Regions from separate parts of the Shewanella sp. SM55 genome, predicted to be linked through region 1. Evidence: riboswitches for the same ligand, from Rfam matches in the RefSeq annotation. Region 1 holds a riboswitch; the other holds the start of a gene.
What was found. A riboswitch is a leader RNA that binds a small molecule or an ion and turns the genes downstream of it on or off. The one in region 1 is predicted to bind cyclic di-GMP.
Positions count from the first base shown of each region.

Region 2: linked by a shared signal. The riboswitch ahead of L5L91_RS04805 (glycosyl hydrolase family 18 protein) and the one ahead of gbpA (N-acetylglucosamine-binding protein GbpA) in region 1 are both predicted to bind cyclic di-GMP.

Region 1 covers NZ_JAKKRS010000008.1:217,965-227,943, reverse strand. The annotation lists gene L5L91_RS12480 (S46 family peptidase) at 174-2,330, opposite strand; gene L5L91_RS12475 (aromatic amino acid transport family protein) at 2,599-3,774, opposite strand; gene gbpA (N-acetylglucosamine-binding protein GbpA) at 4,336-5,781, opposite strand; cyclic di-GMP riboswitch class I at 5,905-6,004, opposite strand; gene L5L91_RS12465 (TMEM165/GDT1 family protein) at 6,415-6,969, shown strand; gene norR (nitric oxide reductase transcriptional regulator NorR) at 7,020-8,627, opposite strand; gene norV (anaerobic nitric oxide reductase flavorubredoxin) at 8,854-9,979, shown strand, end outside.
Region 2 covers NZ_JAKKRS010000002.1:332,218-342,196, forward strand. The annotation lists gene L5L91_RS04795 (short-chain fatty acid transporter) at 1-1,296, opposite strand, end outside; gene L5L91_RS04800 (FKBP-type peptidyl-prolyl cis-trans isomerase) at 1,547-2,017, shown strand; gene L5L91_RS04805 (glycosyl hydrolase family 18 protein) at 2,150-4,756, opposite strand; cyclic di-GMP riboswitch class I at 4,870-4,958, opposite strand; gene L5L91_RS04810 (ROK family protein) at 5,308-6,093, opposite strand; gene L5L91_RS04815 (aminopeptidase P family protein) at 6,487-8,274, shown strand; gene L5L91_RS04820 (HD-GYP domain-containing protein) at 8,448-9,713, opposite strand.

The DNA.
Region 1 (9,979 bases):
CAGCCGTCAGCAGGCCATTACAGCTACAAAAATAGCGATAAACCCAGTGAGTTTATCGCTATTTTGTTGTCTTGTTATTTCAGTCTTCTTAAAGCACTAAATCGCACTTGAATGCTGATAATCCAAATTCACTATGCCATTATAGGCCGCACCATTGCTGATGCGGCAATGGATTACTTAACGATTTCCATCTCGGCTAATAAATTGTCGGCATGATCTAAATACTTCATTACCCACAGCATATAACGGCTGTCGACATGAATAGAACGGTTAATCTCGTTATCAAATGCCCAACCGCCGATAATGCTTTCATACACACCGTCGAATAACAGGCCCACTAATTCAGCACGGCCGTTTAAGGTCGGTGAGCCAGAATTTCCGCCAGTAGTATCTAAAGTTGATAAAAAGTTTACTGGTACAGAATCTATTGATTTCATATAGAAATCACCATATTGCTTCTGCTTAATCAGCTCTAACTCTTTCTTCGGTGCATCGAATGGGTCAACACCCGTGTCCTTTTGCACTATGCCTTCAAGGCGAGTGAATGGCACGGCCACTAAACCGTCTTTTGGCGAATAGCCTTTCACATGACCAACCGTGACACGTAAGCTTGAGTTAGCATCGGCATACACTGGCTTTCCTTGCTCTAGGTTGTAAGCAATAATGGCATCCATATATTGCGGACGCACCTTCATTAGTTCACCCGCTAATTCTTTTTCTTTCTTTTCTTCGGCCATATCTGTGTCATACATAGCGACAGCGAATTGAATGAAAGGATCTTTAGAGGCTTTAAAATCGGCAACGGATTTATCCATCCACGCCAGACGAACGTCTTTTTTACCTAACTCAGTTTTGGCGTACATTTTATCTAAGGTTTTCGAAAGCTTAGCTTCACTAAACTTTTTATCGATACCAAAGGCTTTATCCAATGCGGGTAGGCGCTGATCTTCTGGCAGTGCGGCGTAGCGTTTTAGCATGTCGAGCAATACCGCTTTATCAACGCTTGGCGCATAACGACGGTCAATACGCTCCATGCTGGCTTTTAGACGTGTCATATCACGATCTTGGAAGCCCGGTTCACGCTGCATATCTGGCAGTTGTTTCTCGTTCGCGAGGCGATATAAGCTGCGCGCCGTCGGCAACATAGTCGTACTGCCTATGTAGCTTAAGATCATGTCACGCTCTTGATGCGTTTTACCTTTGGCAATCAAGGCATCTAATTCCGCTAAGGTTTTACCGTATTTCGCTTCACGACTGCTGTCTTTGGCAATCCACGCCGCAAGCTTAGCTTCGAGGGCTTTACGGTCAGCTAACATGGTCGATTTACCGTAAAACTCGATCATAGAAGTGAAGTTTTTCGCGTAATTTGCAAGGCCAGCAATTTGACTCTCGTACTTAATACGCTCGTCGCTGCCCTCTGGCGCGGTTTCTTTAATGATCTCTATAAAGCGTTCACGCAGCATTTTGCCTTCGGGATAAGCCCACTCAAACTCATTTTGAACTTCAGTGGCTGTGCGATATCTGTTGGTGCGACCTGGGTAGCCTGCCACCATCACAAAATCCCCCTCACTCACGCCTTTAGCCGATACTTTTAAGAAACTTTTTGGCTCATAAGGCACGTTGTCAGCACTAAATTCTGCTGGTTTACCTGCTTTAGATACATAAGCACGGTAGAAAGAAAAATCGCCTGTGTGACGTGGCCACATCCAGTTGTCTACGTCGCCGCCGTATTTACCCACGCTCGCGGCTGGGTTATAGACTAAACGCACATCACGGATTTCCAGTTGTTTAACCAGATAATATTCGAGACCACCGTGAAAGCTATACACTTGGCAACGGTAACCATCTTCTTTTTCACATTCAGCAACTAAGGCTTTTTCTTGGCTTTCAACACCTTGATAGAAGGCGCTGCCCACTTTACCTTCAAGCCCGTTTTTAACTCGCTGAGTGACATTAGTGACATCTTCAGTCACATAGACACGTGAGCCAGGGGTCGCAGGTAATTCATCGGCGAAGGTCTTAGCTAAAAAACCATCCTGCAGCAGATTTTTCTCAGGAGTGGAGTTGTATTGAATCGCTCCATAGGCACAGTGATGGTTAGTCACGACTAGGCCCTTTGGCGATACAAATGATGCAGTGCAACCGCCAAGGCTTATCACGGCATTCATAGGGAATTCGGTAAGTTTAGAAATCGATTTTGCATCAATTTCAAGGCCTTTTGCTTTCAGCTCATCAGCCATAGCAGGCAGTTGATGGGGCTGCCACATACCTTCGTCAGCCTGTGCGCCAAAACTAGCGGCCACGGCAACTGTGAGTAACCATTTTTTCATTGTGTTAAGTCCGTTTGATGTGAATGAAGCCACGCGCAAGCTGGGCTATTTTCTCGTTTTAATAGCGTTGTTTTAATTTTAAATAACTGTGCTAAAAACCAGCATCACTCGCTTTAAAACCTAAAAAGCAAAAAGTCAGGCCGGGGCCTGACTTTATCACATGCAACACTCTCTATAACAGACTCTGAAAAACTCGCTTACAAAGCAAATACATTTAATCAAAGTTACCCAGCAGCGTTCGCTAAAAAGCCACGCCTATTGCAATGAATTAGATCCCAACAAATAGTTGGGCACCCACAATCACGGCACCTAACAAGCCAGCAATGACTAATGCAACAGATCCGCCAGACACTTGATAACCACCGAGCTGCGACTGACGTTGACGCAGTGCCATAACAATTGGCAAGAAGATGATCATCACGACCAATGGTACGGCAGCAAATCCCAGTACCGCCACAAAGCCTTCAGGCAAATACAAGGCACACAAGACAGGCGGAATAAAGGTGAGTAACCAAGTTTGAATACGACCGGCAAACGTTTCTTTGGCACGAGTTAATTCGGCGATAAAGTCATATAAACTTAAGGTCACACCGAGGAATGAGGTCACTAAAGCTAAGTCAGCGAATAATGAAATACATTTGCTGATCCAAGGCGTATGAGCAATATCCTGCAATGCCGTGACGAGTGAAGGTAGTGAACCTTCAAAACTATTCACCTCATATCCGCCGACAGTGCCTAAAGTCACCAATAACCACAGAACATAACAAGCAAGTGGGATCGTCGAGCCGATTAACAACACTTTACGCAGTGATACCGCATCGCCATCGAGATAACGCACTAAAGTGGCGATACAGACGTGGAAACCAAACGAAGTAAACACTACGGGAATTGCCGCCATCCAATTGCTGGTCATAGACTCGGCAATCGCGCCAGTTGCCATGCTAGCAATACTGACTTCGGGCAATAAAAATAATACCACCACCACGAGCAATAGAATCATTAACGAAAATAGGAAACGTGAAACTTTATCGACCCAAGCAACACCTAGCGCCGCAAAGCCACCGAGCACGAGTGTAAATAACAACACTGCGACTTGATTATCGAGCACGATATCGAACATGTTCTTCGCTTTAAGCACTAATAACGAAGAACCGCCGGTGAGATAAGCCGCGGTCAAGGCAAATAATAAACTCAGGAAAGAAGCACCTTGAATTATTTGACCTTTTTTACCCAGTAACTTACCCGTAATAGCATGCACGTTATCCCCCACGCCAGTGCGTAAGTTAATTTCGAGCATAAGTAATGAGGTATAGGCGGACACGCCCCAAATAACGACGAGTAACACTAAAGCAGGGATAATACCTAAAGCCGCTGTGGCTAAAGGTAACGCTAACATACCTGCGCCAATGGCCGTCCCGGCAACGATGGCGATCGAGCCTAACATTTTTGAATTCACACAATAGTCCTGTTCAATAATTAATTATTATTTTATTTGAGTAAGATTTGAACCGATAAAGCCTTGCGTCTTAAATCGAAATAAGCGACACATCACTTAAAGCATCCAATCAGATCTCGACCTAGCAGATCAATTGGCCCCAATAGCTTTTGAATGTTTCAACCCAGTAGCCATTGAGGCTAACTAAATCGATTATTGAAAAATGGCATGACTTTCAATTGTGATAGCCCAAATTAATGTACCGATATAAGCATCGATTAAATAGATAGTTTGGGACATTAACAGAGCCAAACCCAGTGGGCAAGCCAGTTGTGAACAAAGAAGGGTAGCAAACGGTACGGTAACAACTTAATAGCGCTGTGATAAACGAAAATATACAAGCCAACAAAATCGCTACCTTTGTTGAGAATACCTGTAATCTTGTATTAGGCTCGAATCAAAATAAAGCCGGTCTTTTTCCATCCGATGCAGACAAAAAGGGCTTAAACACACGGATATGTTTAAGCCCAATCACATCATGTTGAGAATTGATTAACTCAAAAAGTTAATTTACAGCTCAGTCCACGCCATAGCCCAAGAAGCGCCAACACCTGGTTCAAATCCAGTGGCAGAAGCCGACCACTGCACGCAATAGCCGCTATAAGGGAATGGCTTACATTGATACACTTTGCCATTTTTAGGCTGTAACACTGTAGTACCTGCAACGTAACCTTTCACGCCTGCTGGGAATACAAAATCAGCTTCTGGTGCAGGAGCTTGATCCTTTAAGAAGAGATCAAAGTTCTGCTGAATAACATCACCTTGTTTAGGCTCAGCTTTTACCTGCAAATGATAATGTCCAGCTTTAGGCTCAACGACGTCTAACACTAAGCTAGCACTGGTATTGTTAACAGTTTGGCTCACAAAACCTGCCGCTGTGCCATCATGGCTAAACAAATACGCTGACACTAGCATCTCGGCGTTACTGGTCACATCAAAGCTGACCTTCGCCGCACCATCGATAATTTGATAATCATCGGCAAGTGAAGTGACTTCTAAGCTGTTGCCCGGAGCAGGAGCTAAATCAAATCCCACTTCGACACGCTCAATACCTGAGTTTTTCGCTGTAAAAATGTCGTTCTTGCCATACACAGGCTCAATCACACCCGATGCATTTTTTTGTCCCGCTTTTAACTGGGACTGCTGGGCATTAATCGCGCTCGCTAATAGGAAAGGCCAATTTTGTTTATCACCTTGAGTCGCATCACTAATGGTAATGACTGTTTGCTTAGCCGCTTGCTCACCATTGGCGTCAAACACCCGGGTCATCACTTTATCGCCTGCTTTTAGATCGAGTGACGGATTGATATCCCCCACATCTTGCCATTCACTCGGCACAACAGGACCCGAGCCCAAGTTCACATCGATAGCATTGTAGAAACTATTCGTCGTATCTCCCACTTCCCACACGGCCAAGATCACTTGATAACCACTGCGACCTTCTGGCACGTAGCAGTCATGGGTCACTAACTTAGGCGGCTGTTCCATACCACCATCAACTACGCAAAAGGGTGCTAAGTCAAAGCTCGCTCGACTCAAAGCTTGGTTTGGGTTCCAATCTTGGCGAGTTAAATAGTAACGCCAATTACGGGTGACATGGTTTGCTGTGAACTGCCAACTGAACTTATTCCAGCCCGCTTTAATATCCGTCTTTGCCCAACGGCTCGGACTTTGTTCATCCAAAGGTGAAAAAGCACCATTGCCAGCACTCGCCAATTTGCCATCAGCAGGACCTGATTCAGGAAAACCCGATGGCCCCTCAACACTTTGCGGCTCCCATTGCACCGCACCACAATTGGCATTTTTACCTGTTTTACAGGCATATGAACGCGATTCAGGTGCCACAACATAACCGTGCGCCTGCGCAGAGATACTCACAAACGCATTCGTCGCCATTACTGCCGCGGCCAATAAACTCAATTTAGAAATAGGGGAAAAAACAGTAGGATTTGCCACTTTAATGCACTCCATTGATTGCCTATCATCCTAAACATAATGATAGGCTTAGATATAAAAGTGGTATTTGGGCAAACAACAGTATTAAACAGCAGTCGTTTATCTTTCACAGAAATCGAATTCTGCGGCAACTCCGCTATCTTAGTTCACTAAAAAATCCATTTACAACCTTAGACCGGAAGCTTTGCGTCCTAACTTTTCAATTAGTTTGCCAAATACAGTCGTTATCATTGAGTCACTACGAGTTAACAGTATGTAACTAAGTAGAAATGACTTGGCTAAATTAGCAACAAAAGACAACGTTGTCAAAAAATAATTCATTTATATTCATTAAGTTACAGAATGTGAATCGGTATTTTTCTGACACCCGTCAAACATTTATCAGCACCTACTGTTATAAACTCGTGCTTGAAACTAAATCTTACCTAGGTATAATGCCCACCTCGCTTCGGGGGAGTAGCTAACTGGATTTCGAACCATCGTCATCTAGGGTGAACATCAACATACTTGGCAACATGCCATGGTGTTCACAGCAAATCATAGATTTGCCCAGCAAGACCTGAGCACAATTACCGCACCTAGGGGTGGACGGTTTATTGTGCTTATGTCATAACCACCCCTAAAGGATCACACTTGGAAGCCCTACTTGCCTCAACCTTTACGGTTGCTATCGCCGAAATTGGTGATAAAACTCAATTACTTGCACTAATCCTCGCCGCAAGATTTAAAAATAAAACCGCCATTATTTTAGGTATTTTGCTGTCGACATTATTTAACCATTTTGCCGCCGCTTGGATTGGTCAATGGGCCATTAACTGGGTAAGCCCAGATCTTGCACGTTATTTAGTGGCTGCGTCCTTCTTCGCGATCGCTCTTTGGGTGTTAATCCCAGATAAAGTCGATGCAGAAGAGAGCCGTTTCTATAAAATGGGCCCCTTTCTCGCTACCTTTATCCTGTTTTTTATCGCCGAAATGGGGGATAAAACGCAAATCGCAACTGTGGTATTAGCCGCAAAATACGATTCATTAACTATGGTGGTTGCAGGCACAACCTTAGGCATGCTGCTTGCTAACGTACCCGTAGTGATCGCAGGCCACTTCAGCGCCGAAAAATTACCTATGTTGTGGATACACCGTGGCTGCGCGGTATTGTTCGCACTCTTAGGCGTAGCAACACTGTTCTTCTAAGAATCGAGGCTGTGGTTTTGCTGCAGAATAAAATTTCTTCACGCAATATTTTATTCTTTTAAACCTAACCGTTTTGCAAGTCGGTGCAAATTACCTGTATCGATTTGCAATATTCTTGCACACGCAGCCCAATTTTGTTGATTCGCGGCTAAAACTTGACGAATAAGTTGACGCTGATATCTCTCAGTCGCCGCCTTAAGCCCCAGTATAACACTGGAATTATCTTGCGATTGTCGCTCACGACAGGCCGACTCAGACCTAAATGCTAATTCACTGGCTGGCGTTGCGGCATCTGATGGCCTATCTTCGTCGACTGTTCTGTGTGCTTGATTCATCAAAGAATCGAGCTGAAAATGTTTATCACTTAAGCTGATGTAAGCCGTTTTTAGCTCGGCTTTCGCCAACACCGCAGCCCTGTGTATCGCATGCTCTAGCTCACGCACATTACCCGGCCATGTGTATTGCTCTAATAACTGCTGCGCTGCGGGTGTGATATTGATATGGGTGAGTCCTAACTTCGCTTTACAACGTTCAAGAAAAAAACCTGTCAGCATAACAATATCTTGCCCACGCTCTCTTAATGGTGCTACGTGGATAGGAAATACGCTCAACCTATGGTAAAGATCGAAACGAAAGCGCCCTTCCGTTGCCTCTTGGTGCAGAATTCGATTAGTGGCAGCAATAATCCGAGTATTAACTTTTAGGCTCTTATCACTGCCCACTCGCTGTAATTCACCGTATTGTAAAACCCTCAATAACTTAGCTTGCAGCCCCAAGGGAAGCTCCCCGATTTCATCTAAAAACAAGGTCCCCTTGTCAGCGAGTTCAAACTTGCCTTGCCTATGACTGATTGCCCCCGTAAATGCCCCTTTTACATGCCCAAATAACTCGCTTTCGGCGACGGACTCCGGCAATGCAGCGCAGTTCAAATAGATAAGTGATTTATCGGCTCTGGTCGATTGATTATGTATCGCCGCGGCCACTAACTCCTTACCCACACCGGTTTCGCCGGTAATTAATACCGATAAGTCAGTGCCTGCCACGGCACTTATCTGCTGCTTTAGCGATTGGATCTGTGTGGATTGCCCTATGATCTCCTGCTGACTAGCAGGACGATTGAGCACCTCAGTGCCATTGGAAACTTCAACAACTTGGGATTCTAGCTGTTGCATCAATAACGCAGTATTAAGACTGGCTGCGGCCAGTGCGCTGATCACACGCAACTCGCTATCACTAAAACCATCAAACTGATGAGGGTTGAAACCATCAATGGTGAGCGCCCCAATTAAGCGATCGTTCGCGATTAGTGGTAAACCAATGCAAGCATGTACATGTAAGTTCGCACTATGATGTGGAATTAAACCATCATACGGATCGGGAAGTTCACTGTCGGCAGGGAAACGAACCACATCGCCAGCACGGGCGATAGCCTCTAATCTCGGATGCTCACTAATTTGAAAGCGCCGCCCTAACACTTCGGCAAAGAGCCCATCTATCGCCAAGGGGACAAATTGCTGCTCCCGAAATGCCAATAATGCCGCAGCATCACAATTGACACGCCGCCTGACCACTGCCAACAAACGCTCAAATCTGTCTTGCGTCGACACGCCGACAGTTAAATCTAAGGCTAACTGAGTTAAATCAGCATGGGCACTCATAGCACATCCACAGTCAAATAAAGTCATATTGACAACAGTGTAATGTCAATTTGACCAATATCAAATTGTCATTATGACACCAACAAGTGATTTCAAATGTTGAAATACGTTAATACCAATAAAAATCAACGCCTTACAATGTTGGCATAGTGAGTGCAATAAGAGATTTAACTAAATAAGCAAGATTTACGTAGCGCATTCATTATTAATTATCACAGGTGTATTTATGACTATTCATGTAAAAAACAATATCCACTGGGTGGGTCAACGCGATTGGGAAGTGCAAGATTTTCATGGTACTGAGTACAAAATAACTAAAGGCACAAGCTACAATAGCTACCTTATCCGTGAAGAAAAAACCGTGTTAATTGATACAGTTGATCATCGTTTTAGCCAGCAATTCTTACAAAATCTTGAAGCTGAAATTAATTTAACCGACATAGACTATATTGTGATGAACCATGCAGAGGAAGACCACTCAGGCGCCCTGACTGCATTAATGGCCAAAATTCCTAACACTCCAATTTACTGCAGTGAAAATGCGGTCGACTCCATTGTAGGACATCACCACCACCCAGAATGGAATTTCATTACCGTAAAGACAGGGGATAGTTTAGCGATAGGCAATGGTAAGCAACTGATATTTATCGAAGCACCTATGTTGCATTGGCCAGATAGCATGATGACATACCTCACCGAAGATGCGGTTTTATTCAGTAACGATGCCTTTGGCCAACACTATTGCGACGAACATTTATTCAATGATGAGGTTGATCAAAATGAATTAATGGAACAATGCCTACGGTACTACTCAAACATTTTAACGCCCTTTAGCAGCCTAGTGACGGCTAAAATTCACGAAGTATTAAGCTTTAATTTACCTGTAGATATGATCGCAACTTCACACGGCATTGTGTGGCGTGATAATCCTGCCCAAATTATTCACCAATATTTAGCTTGGGCCGACGCTTATCAAGAAGACCGCATCACGATTTTCTACGACTCTATGTCCAATAATACTCGCATGATGGCCGACGGTATTGCTCAAGGTATTCATGATGTTGACCCCAATGTAGCAGTAAAAGTGTATAACGTCGCACGTCATGATAAAAACGAAATCCTTGCACAGGCATTTAGGTCAAAAGGTATTTTAGTCGGCTCATCCACCATGAATAATGTGATGATGCCTAAAATTGCCGCCATGCTTGAAGAAATCACGGGCCTGCGTTTTCGCAATAAAAAGGCGGCAGCTTTTGGTAGTTATGGCTGGAATGGCGGCGCAGTCGATAGAATTCACACTCGTTTGATGGATGCTGGTTTTGAAACCTCGGTGGGATTAAAAGTCAAATGGC
Region 2 (9,979 bases), on a different contig from region 1:
AAAGCCCATAATATCCCGCGCTTTTAAGCCTGCAATCGCCAGCACAGGCAGTGCCCAGAAAGGTTGAATCAAGTTAGTCCACGCATCTCCCCAAGCAACGGCCATTGCGACCCGAGCGACATCAGCACCTAAAGCCTGTGCGGCGGGTAACATAATCGGTGCCTGCACCGCCCATTGGCCACCTCCCGATGGCACAAAAATATTCACAATTCCTGCACTGATAAAGCTCCAAAATGGCAGGCTCTCGGCGCTAGCGATGGCCACAAAACCTTCCGAAATACTTTGAGCTAAACCCGATTGCACCATCACAGCCATAATGCCCGCATAAAAGGGAAATTGGATAACAATCCCTGCGCCGCCCTTAATGGCCTCATTCAAGCTGGTTAATAAACTGCGTGGTGTTTGATGTAACAGTATGGCGAGGAACAGAAATAAGAAATTCACTAAATTGAGATTTAAGCTGCCGCCCTGCACCCAAAAGTAATAACCTAAATATACAAGCCCAGCGCCACCTACACTCCAGCCGAGTAAACGACTATTTTCTAACTTATCCGCAGGACGGCTTTCAGGCTGACGCTCGCTCACATTTGCAGAGTTAAGCTCTAACGCCGAAGCATCAAGTTCAGCGCCTTTGTCATCAAGGGCGCTTGGGTCGACATAAACACTGTCTTTTTCTTCTGGCAACATAAAGCGATTTACTAAGGGCATAACCACAAACAGAATTGCCACTAACAATAAATTATAACTCGCGAAAATGGTGTCACTGGTGGGGATGATACCGATTTGCGATTCAGAGAAATGCCCCACCGTCGCTATGGTTAATGGGATCGAACCCGCAAGCCCACCATGCCAAACCACAAAGCCGGAATAGGCGCTGGCGACCAGCAGCCGATAATCCACTTTTACTTTGCGAGCTAAGGCTTTGGCAAATAACGCGCCCACCACTAGCCCAAAACCCCAGTTAATCCAACTGGCGACCAGTGACACCAAAGTCACTAAAATAATGGCTTGTGGTGCCGACTTAGCCAATCCAGCAATGGCATCGAGCAGCTTTTTAATCGGCGGCGAGCTTGCCAACATAAATCCTGCCACCAGCACTAACAGCATCTGCATCGAAAAACTTAACAGCGTCCAAAAGCCATCACCCCAATAATTGATGACTTCCAGCGGGGTTTTATGTTCAGCGACCACAGCAGCAATTAATACGACTAAGGTAAGTAAAAGCACGAAAATATAAGGATCGGGTAGATATCGGTCGACGAGTTTGACCAGAGGTTTTGCCGCTTTGTTTAACATAGACTTTCCTTGTTTATTATCTGAACTAAAACGTCAACACGCCCTAGTTCTTATTTGTTTTTATTGAATTTTTATTGAGTCTTAAGCCCACAGATTAAGCGATCTCTAAAGCAGGATAAAGTCTTGAGGGAGTTTTTAACGGTTTGAACTGGTAGCACCAGATATCCCGCTCAACGCACACGCGAGTGCCGATAGCATCTGATGCTAAAAAACTGATAATATGGCAAAAATTAACTAAGGTGCTCTTTATATGAAAATGTTACTTGCCGTTGTGGTGATTGCTGGGGTGATTTTTTACTTCTTTACCTCGATGAATGGCCAAAAAGCCGCCCAAGAAAATATCCGTTTAGGCAATGAGTTTTTAACACAAAACAAAACCAAAGAAGGTGTGATTACCACAGCTTCAGGTTTGCAATATCAAGTATTAACTCAGGGCGATGGCACAGTTCATCCTAAAGCCAGCGATACAGTGACAGTCCATTATCATGGCACTTTGATTGACGGTACTGTGTTTGACAGTTCGGTTGATCGCGGCGAACCCATCGCATTTCCGCTTAATAGGGTAATTAAAGGTTGGACTGAGGGCGTACAACTGATGGTTGTTGGCGATAAAATGCGGTTTTTTATTCCCAGTGAACTCGCCTACGGTAACCGTAGCACGGGCAAGATTGGTGGTGGTTCTGTGTTAATTTTTGATGTGGAACTGCTTAAGATTAATTAAATCAGTCTTCAATGAGTCTGTCTTAACGCATTCGGCTGTATTCATAAAAAAACCTTTCGCTTAATAAAGAAAAAAGCCCTGAATCTTCGCAGGGCTTTATTTTTTAACCAATAATATCAAAATTTTGGATGATTACTGGCAGGTTGCCGCGCCAATATCAACCCATACTGCTGCAACACCCGGTACATCACCTTTAGTCCAGTAACTCGCCTTCCAAACACGACCGTTATAGCGAGTAGTTTGACCGCCGTTATACACCACACCCGCATCCCAACCGAGATCAACTTGGCTGAGTAGCTGCCATTGGTCTGCGATGCGAGATGGCGTATTACCCTGCGTCCAATACTTTGCTTTCCATACCAACTGACTATGACTCACAGTATCGCCCGTGTTATACACCACACTGGTTTGCCAAGCAGGATAGTTACCGGCATTGGGATCGGTTGCATCGCACCCACCACCTACCACTTTTGGCGTCACAGTCAGATTCGTCGATGCGCTTGCATCTAAGGCACCATCGGAAACCAGCACGCTCAAACCATAGCGGGTCGCTTCGGTAACATTGGGGCCAGTAACTACTAACGTGGCACTATTTTGCCCGGTTGCCGACACGCCTGCGGGCACAGTCCAAGCGTAGGTTAAGGCATCACCATCTGCATCGGAGGCACTCGCTACTATACTGACGGTTTTACCCGCTTCAACTGTCGCAGTCGGAGCCAGAGTCACTACAGGTGCTTGATTAGGCGTATCAGCCTTGTTGGTTACTGTCACTGAATCTGTGGCAGATAACCCTTCAGGATCCGTGACTTTAAGGCTAAAATCATAGGCGACATCGGTTTGGGTTGCTCCCAGTTGAATAGTCGCATTCGCCATATCCGCATTTGCGATGGCAACACTTGGCCCAGAGACTTGAGTCCAGAGATAGCTTAAGGCAGCGTTTTCAGGATCGCGCGAACCGCTACCATTGAGCGTCACATCGGCGGGACCGGTGACATTCACATCCGCGCCCGCATTGGCAATGGGCGCTTTATTCACTGGCGGAGTGGTGCCTTCACCATGACCTAAACCTTCGTGCATGGCATTCAGAATGTCGCCATTATCGGCATCAAGCTCCCACGCAAAAAGCCCACCAAGTTGATTAGAAAGCACATATTGCCCCTTGGCTTTAACTGAACGAGCATCATCGAAAGTGATTAAATCGCCAGTAGATGCCTTAAACAAAGATGGCGCCTCAGCTGTTTCGTCGTAACTGTAAGCCCAACCGCTTCCCATGTAGTCATTCGCTATCTGACGATAATCCACCACACCAGCTTCCCAAGTACCTTTCACTTTGCCCGTTGCCGTCCCTGTAAAAGGATTATTACCACTGTAGCCATTCACACCTGTCCAGCCGCGGCCGTACATAGCGGCACCGACCACAATTTTCCCTGGGGTCACACCTTGGCCTAACAGCGCATTAACGCCATTAGCTGTGGTGTAACGGGTATTGGGATCCCAACTCGCTTCATACAGATTGGTTTGATGGCCGAGTTCAGTATTAGTCCAACCACCATTAAAGTCGTAACTCATCAAGAAGATGTAATCCATGTACTGCTGAGCAGCCTGATAATCGACTTTTTGAATTTTATCGTCACCTGCGCTAATAGCAGAGGTCAGCTCATAGGTACGACCCGTTTCGGCGCTTAGTTCATCAAGCATTGCCCGCAGTTCACGCATGAGAGTCACATAGGTTTCACCGTCATTGGCATTACCTAAATTTGGGTTAGCGCCATTCCCCCCTGGAAATTCCCAGTCGATATCTACGCCATCGAAGAATTTCCATGTCTGTAGAAACTCTTTCACCGAAGCGACAAAGATATCGCGCTTGGTTTTATCACCGAAGAAAAAGAAGGGATCCGAGAGGGTCCAACCACCGACCGAAGGTAAAATCTTCAAATCTGGATGTGCTTGCTTAAGTGCCATCAATTGACCGAAGTTACCTTTGTAAGGATCTGAATGCTCACTGACTCCCGCCTGCGGTATTTGAATCGCCGCCCAAGGATCGTGAATCGCAACTTTAAAATCACCACGACCACTACAGGCACGTTGCAACGCTTCGAAACTGCCTTCGATTTCTTTCAAGCTATCATTGATGCCATCACCACCACAAATTGGGGTAAAGCCATATAAAATATGGGTTAAGTTTTGCGCAGGTATCTTATCGACCGGGAATTTACGACCGTATACGCCCCATTCGACAAAGTAACCTCCCACCACTTTGCCTGATTTATTAGCATAGGGACGGTTGTTTTCTTTTAGGGGAGCATTGAGTGGCACTAAATGGCTACCGTCGGTATCAGCCACCAGGATTTGTTTAGCATCGCTCGCCGTACAGCCATCACTGTTACACAGTTGTACTTGCATCTGATAACGGCCGCCCTTGTTCACCTTAAAGTTAGCGGTTCCCGACGCGCCAGATGGGCCTTCCCAAACTACATTGCCGTTGAGTAACACTTGGGCGCTATTGCCCACATCGCCACTCCAAAGGTTCCAACTGACGGATACATCGGCGGCATCTTTCACCGTAACTAATTGATTGTAAGCGGTAGCCGCTTGATTCACTTCAATAATAGCGAACTTAGTTTCGCCCCAACCTAAAGTCGGTTTACCGGGCGCCGCTGCAAAAACGCTGGCACTGATGGTAGATGCCAGCGCTGATGCCACTAGCAAGGCTGATGTTGAAATTTGAGTCTTGAACATGAGATATCCCTATTGAATTTTTATATGAATCAATAAGGCAAACAAAGCGTAGACAGGAAACAGCACTCTCTTAAAACCATGCAAAACGACTGACAACTGCACGAAGAAAAACCTGTGGTATCCCCGCTATCATAGGTACAGACGAACCCTTAGACCGGAGGCTTTGCGTCCCAGTTTTTCAACTGGTTTGCCTTTTACACGCAATGACAACGTTGTCATTGCAAATATCAGAATAAGCGTAAGTGAAATAAAATTGCAACAAAATATTATCAACTGCGTTATTGGCTAAAATCGTAAATAGAACTAGCCATCTGATAAGAAAGGAATTATGCAAATTAAACTATCGCTAATATTTACTTTGGATAATGAGGATTATCTGAATACTTTAAAAATAAAAAAACAGGACTCGATATGCCAAAGGTATCACAAGTCCTGCTTTATATTTCACAATTTACGTCGCTTATACAGCTAAAACTCAATCACTAAACATTCATGGCGCAAACCATTGTCGAGCAACATTATGATCCTTATGCGCGGGGCATTTATTATCCTTATGCACGGGGATAGTCCCTTGCGAGCATCACAGATAAACCGCGGCAAACCAAGGTTTCCATATCATCGACACGATTGATTTTCATCTCAGCTAAGGGCGCGCTCAATGCCATTTGCTTTAAGCTTTCGAGACAGCCTTTGTAGTAAGGAGCGCTATTCATCATACCGCCAGCAAGCCAAATTCGATTGGGATTAAATAAATTAACCGCCCACGCTAATCCCATGCCGAGATAACTGCCCGCGCGATATAAATCATCCTGAGTGGAGATTTTGCGGCTGCGTACTGAATCGCCACTGGCCAGTTGCTCTAAACTAAACTCGCCAGATTCTGTCATCACGCGACAAGGCCCCAACTCCCCCGCCACGCCAGTCGCTCCCGTAAAGACTTGCCCATTAAAGGCAATAGACATACCGATCCCAGTGCCGCACATGACCAATAATTCACAGGCATATTTGGCATCACAAGTCGCTTGCATACCCGCATCGATATCGTTGCAGATAAACTTAAGCTCACCCTGGGTTTTGACTGTATCGAAGCTCAATCCATTGAGTCCAGGTAAAGATTTACAAGAAACCAAACGATTATTTTGTACCAGTCCAGGTACGGCAATCGCTAGTTGGTAATGCTGTAAATCATAATCACGTTCAAACGCCGCAATTTGATTATTTAACTCTTCAATTTTAAAACCTTCACCTGTGGGGATTTTATATTGTTCTGTATGTCCCGCGAGCTGAAGTTCGAACAGGGCTTTGGTACCGCCCACATCTATTGTTAGTATTTGCATCGCTTACTCCACTGATACATGTGCTCCACTCTGACCCCGAGTAGAGATGGCAAATGTTAACATAGGGTCCAAATGTTAGCGATTGAATAAAACTTAAGTTGCTAATTTTTAAGGAACAAGTCCTAATTAAAACATGACCAACCTTTTATTTAATTCACTTTTCATGCTCAAAATCACATAAATAAATTAACAACAAATCCCATAACCTCAAGCGTCTTACCTGCACAAATTCACGATTGTATACAAAATCCTTTATTCGCTACCCTTGCATCTAGCGCGCTAGACTTGCGATAATCCGAGCCGGTTAAAACTCAAATCAACATAAACCTACTCATCCTTAGGCGATCTTCGCCTACCGACTCGCATAGCATGCCAGTCTTAATTGGAGCCCTTATGTCACAATCAATCGCTAACCGTCTCGGTGCTATTCGTAACGAATTAACATCTGCTAATCTCGATGCTTTTATTATTCCCCGTGCCGACGAATATCTGGGCGAATATGTGCCGGCACATAACGAACGTTTGTACTGGGCAACCAACTTTACCGGTTCGGCGGGTATGGCTATCGTATTGAAAGATAAAGCCGCAATATTTACCGATGGCCGCTATACGGTTCAAGTTCGTTTGCAAGTCGATGCCACACTTTTCAGTTATGAAAGCCTAACCGATACACCACAAATTGAGTGGTTATGTGACACGCTACCAGCAGGGTCTCGCGTTGGTTTCGATGCGCGCTTACACACCTTAGCTTGGTATGACAATGCCAAAGCAACCTTAAATAAATCCCAAATCGAATTAGTTGCAGTTGAACAAAACCCCATCGATTTGCATTGGCAGAATCGGCCAGCACAGTCGAACGCGCCTATCACTTTGTTTAGCAACGAGAGTGCAGGTAAAACCAGCCTGCAAAAACGCATTGAAATTGGTGCCTTAGTAAAAAAAGCCGGTGGTGATGTTGCCTTAATCGCCGCCTTAGATTCTTTCTGCTGGCTACTCAACATTCGCGGCAATGATGTACCGCGACTACCCGTTGTACTCGGCTGTGCCCTGCTCCACGCCAATGGTGATATGCAGATTTTCACCGATTTAAGCAAACTCCCAGAGGGCATTGAGGAGCATGTTGGCGCTGGCGTAAGCTTTAAGGGCGAGGCATCTCTTGCCGATACACTCGCCAGCATGCAGGATGTAAAACTACTGGCCGATCCGAATTCTGCAAACGCTTGGGCACAAAACATTGCCCGTGAGGCAGGAGCAAAATTGATAGCTGGAATCGATCCTGTCGCTTTACCTAAAGCGCAGAAAAACGCCGCAGAACTGGCTGGCATGCGTGCCTGTCATATCCGCGATGGCGTCGCAGTGAGTCGATTCCTTGCATGGCTCGATGCCGAAGTGGCGGCCAATCGCATGCACGATGAAGGCACCCTTGCGGATAAATTGGAAAGCTTTCGCCTAGAAGATGAGCGTTACCGCGAGCCAAGTTTCGACACGATTTCAGCTGCCGGTCCTAATGCCGCTATGTGCCATTACAATCACAACAATGGCACACCAGCCATGATGACAATGGACAGCATCTACTTAGTGGATTCTGGCGCTCAGTATATTGACGGCACGACAGATGTGACCCGTACCATTGCGATAGGTGAAGTGACCGATGAGCATAAAAAAATGGTCACGCTGGTGCTAAAAGGTCATATCGCGCTAGACCAAGCTCGCTTCCCAAAAGGTACTTCAGGCCAGCAGCTCGACGCCTTCGCCCGCCAATATCTATGGCAACATGGTTTTGATTACGATCACGGCACAGGCCATGGTGTGGGTCACTTTTTAAGTGTGCACGAAGGTCCGCAGCGCATAGGTAAAAATGTCAACGGTATCGCATTGATGCCCGGCATGGTGCTTTCCAACGAGCCGGGTTACTACCGCGCCGACGATTTCGGTATTCGCCTAGAAAACCTCGTCGTCGTTCAGCACTGCGAAGCACTTAAAGGGGCTGAGCGTGAAATGTATGAATTCGATGCGTTGACTATGATCCCTATGGATGCGCGCCTTATTGATAAGAGCCTGTTAACGCAAGGGGAAATAGACTGGTTTAATGCTTATCATCAGCAAGTATTCAATACACTTTCTCCGTTGATGTCAGGGGATGAATTGGCTTGGTTAACTCAAGTGACTAAAGCAATTTAGCACTCCGCTGATAAGTAGCGATTTAAGTCGTTATTTTTGTCACTTACACACTATAAAATAGAACGCCCAAGGCAATTAGCATTGGGCGTTTTTTTAGCGCTATCTGTGTGTTTTAAACCCCACGTCTTATTTCAAAACCATGATTTCAAAACACGATTTAAAAACATGAGTCGCTAAACCATAGTAGGTTGTGCCATCGGCTGATAAGCATCATCCAGCGATGCTTTAGACAACACTTCAAAGTCCTGATGAATTTCAATAAAACAATCGACTAATTCAGGGTCGAAATGCTGACCTTTGCCTTCAATAATTAAGTCGATAGCCTCTTGATGGCTAAAGGGCCGCTTATAACATCGGGGAGAAGTCAGCGCGTCATAAACATCAACTAGGGCCACTATCCTCGCCGAAAGCGGAATATCTTCACCTTTCAAACCAAGGGGGTAACCACTACCATCCCACTTTTCATGGTGACCCGAAGCAATATCGCGGCCCATCTGAATAAAAGTACATTGGGGCGCATATTCCAACAAACTGCGTAGCACTTGTCCCCCGATCACAGGATGAGCTTTAATTTGCTCAAACTCCTGCGGCGTTAATTTACCCGGTTTGAGCAGAATCGCATCGGCGATACCGACTTTACCTATATCGTGCAAAATGGCCGACAAACTAATGTCTTGAATATAATCTTCGTTCAATTCTGCAGGAGGATTGGCGGCCAGTAGTCGCTGCGACGCGAGCATTTTCGAATACTGCCGCATACGTAGCAAATGCGCGCCTGTTTCGTTATCTCTGTATTCGGCGAGTTTAGCTAAGCCTAATACGGTAGCTTGGCGTGATGCTAAGGTTGAATCGAGTGCGTCAGCCAACTTACCTAATAAATAAGTAATAGTTAACGTCAACATGGCATTGGTCACGATAAAATTGACCACGACAACGGCCCAAATACCGACACTATAACCTTGGGTTTCAGGCCAATTGAGCCAATTAAAATGATAGGCAAAACCAATCAATACCAAACTTAGCCCATTCAAACACTGGGCATATAAGCTGGCTCGATTTCCTAAAAAAATACCGACTAACGGCGGGAAAATAAATAACCAGAAAAAACCAGCTCCCGAAGGGCCAATCGCAATTAAAAAACCGATGCCGATAGCAAAACCCAGCAAGCAGCCACAGCCAAAACGCGTACTATCAGCAAGCTTAGGAAAATACAGTAAAAGCAGTAAAAACAGATAAGCCAGCGTATCAAATACCACCATAAACCAGAGATCGGCGATGACGCATAAATACACACTAGTGATATATACAGGCACGCAGAGAATCGCTAGAAAGCCAAATAAACGTTCAAAGATCAAACGTCGCCAATGTGGCAGTGCCGCCGCTGTTCCCAAGGACGCTGTGGCTAATTTAGTTACACCACGCCTAAGTGATATCGCCATGGGAAGTTCCTCTTATGTAGCATTCCCGCTGTGAGCTAATAAACTAGAAGAGCAAAATCAAGATACACCACTGAAGCAAGGAAAAATAAACCATCTTTTGTTGCCCATTAAAGAATAGACTAAGGCCAATAAAGCGCTCCATGAATACTGCGATATCAAGCCGAATCAACGACATTAGTCCAATATCATCGAACATAATTTATATTTAAGATGAATGACAAATACCCACTCAAGACATAAAAGAATAACCCTATACAAAATACTAG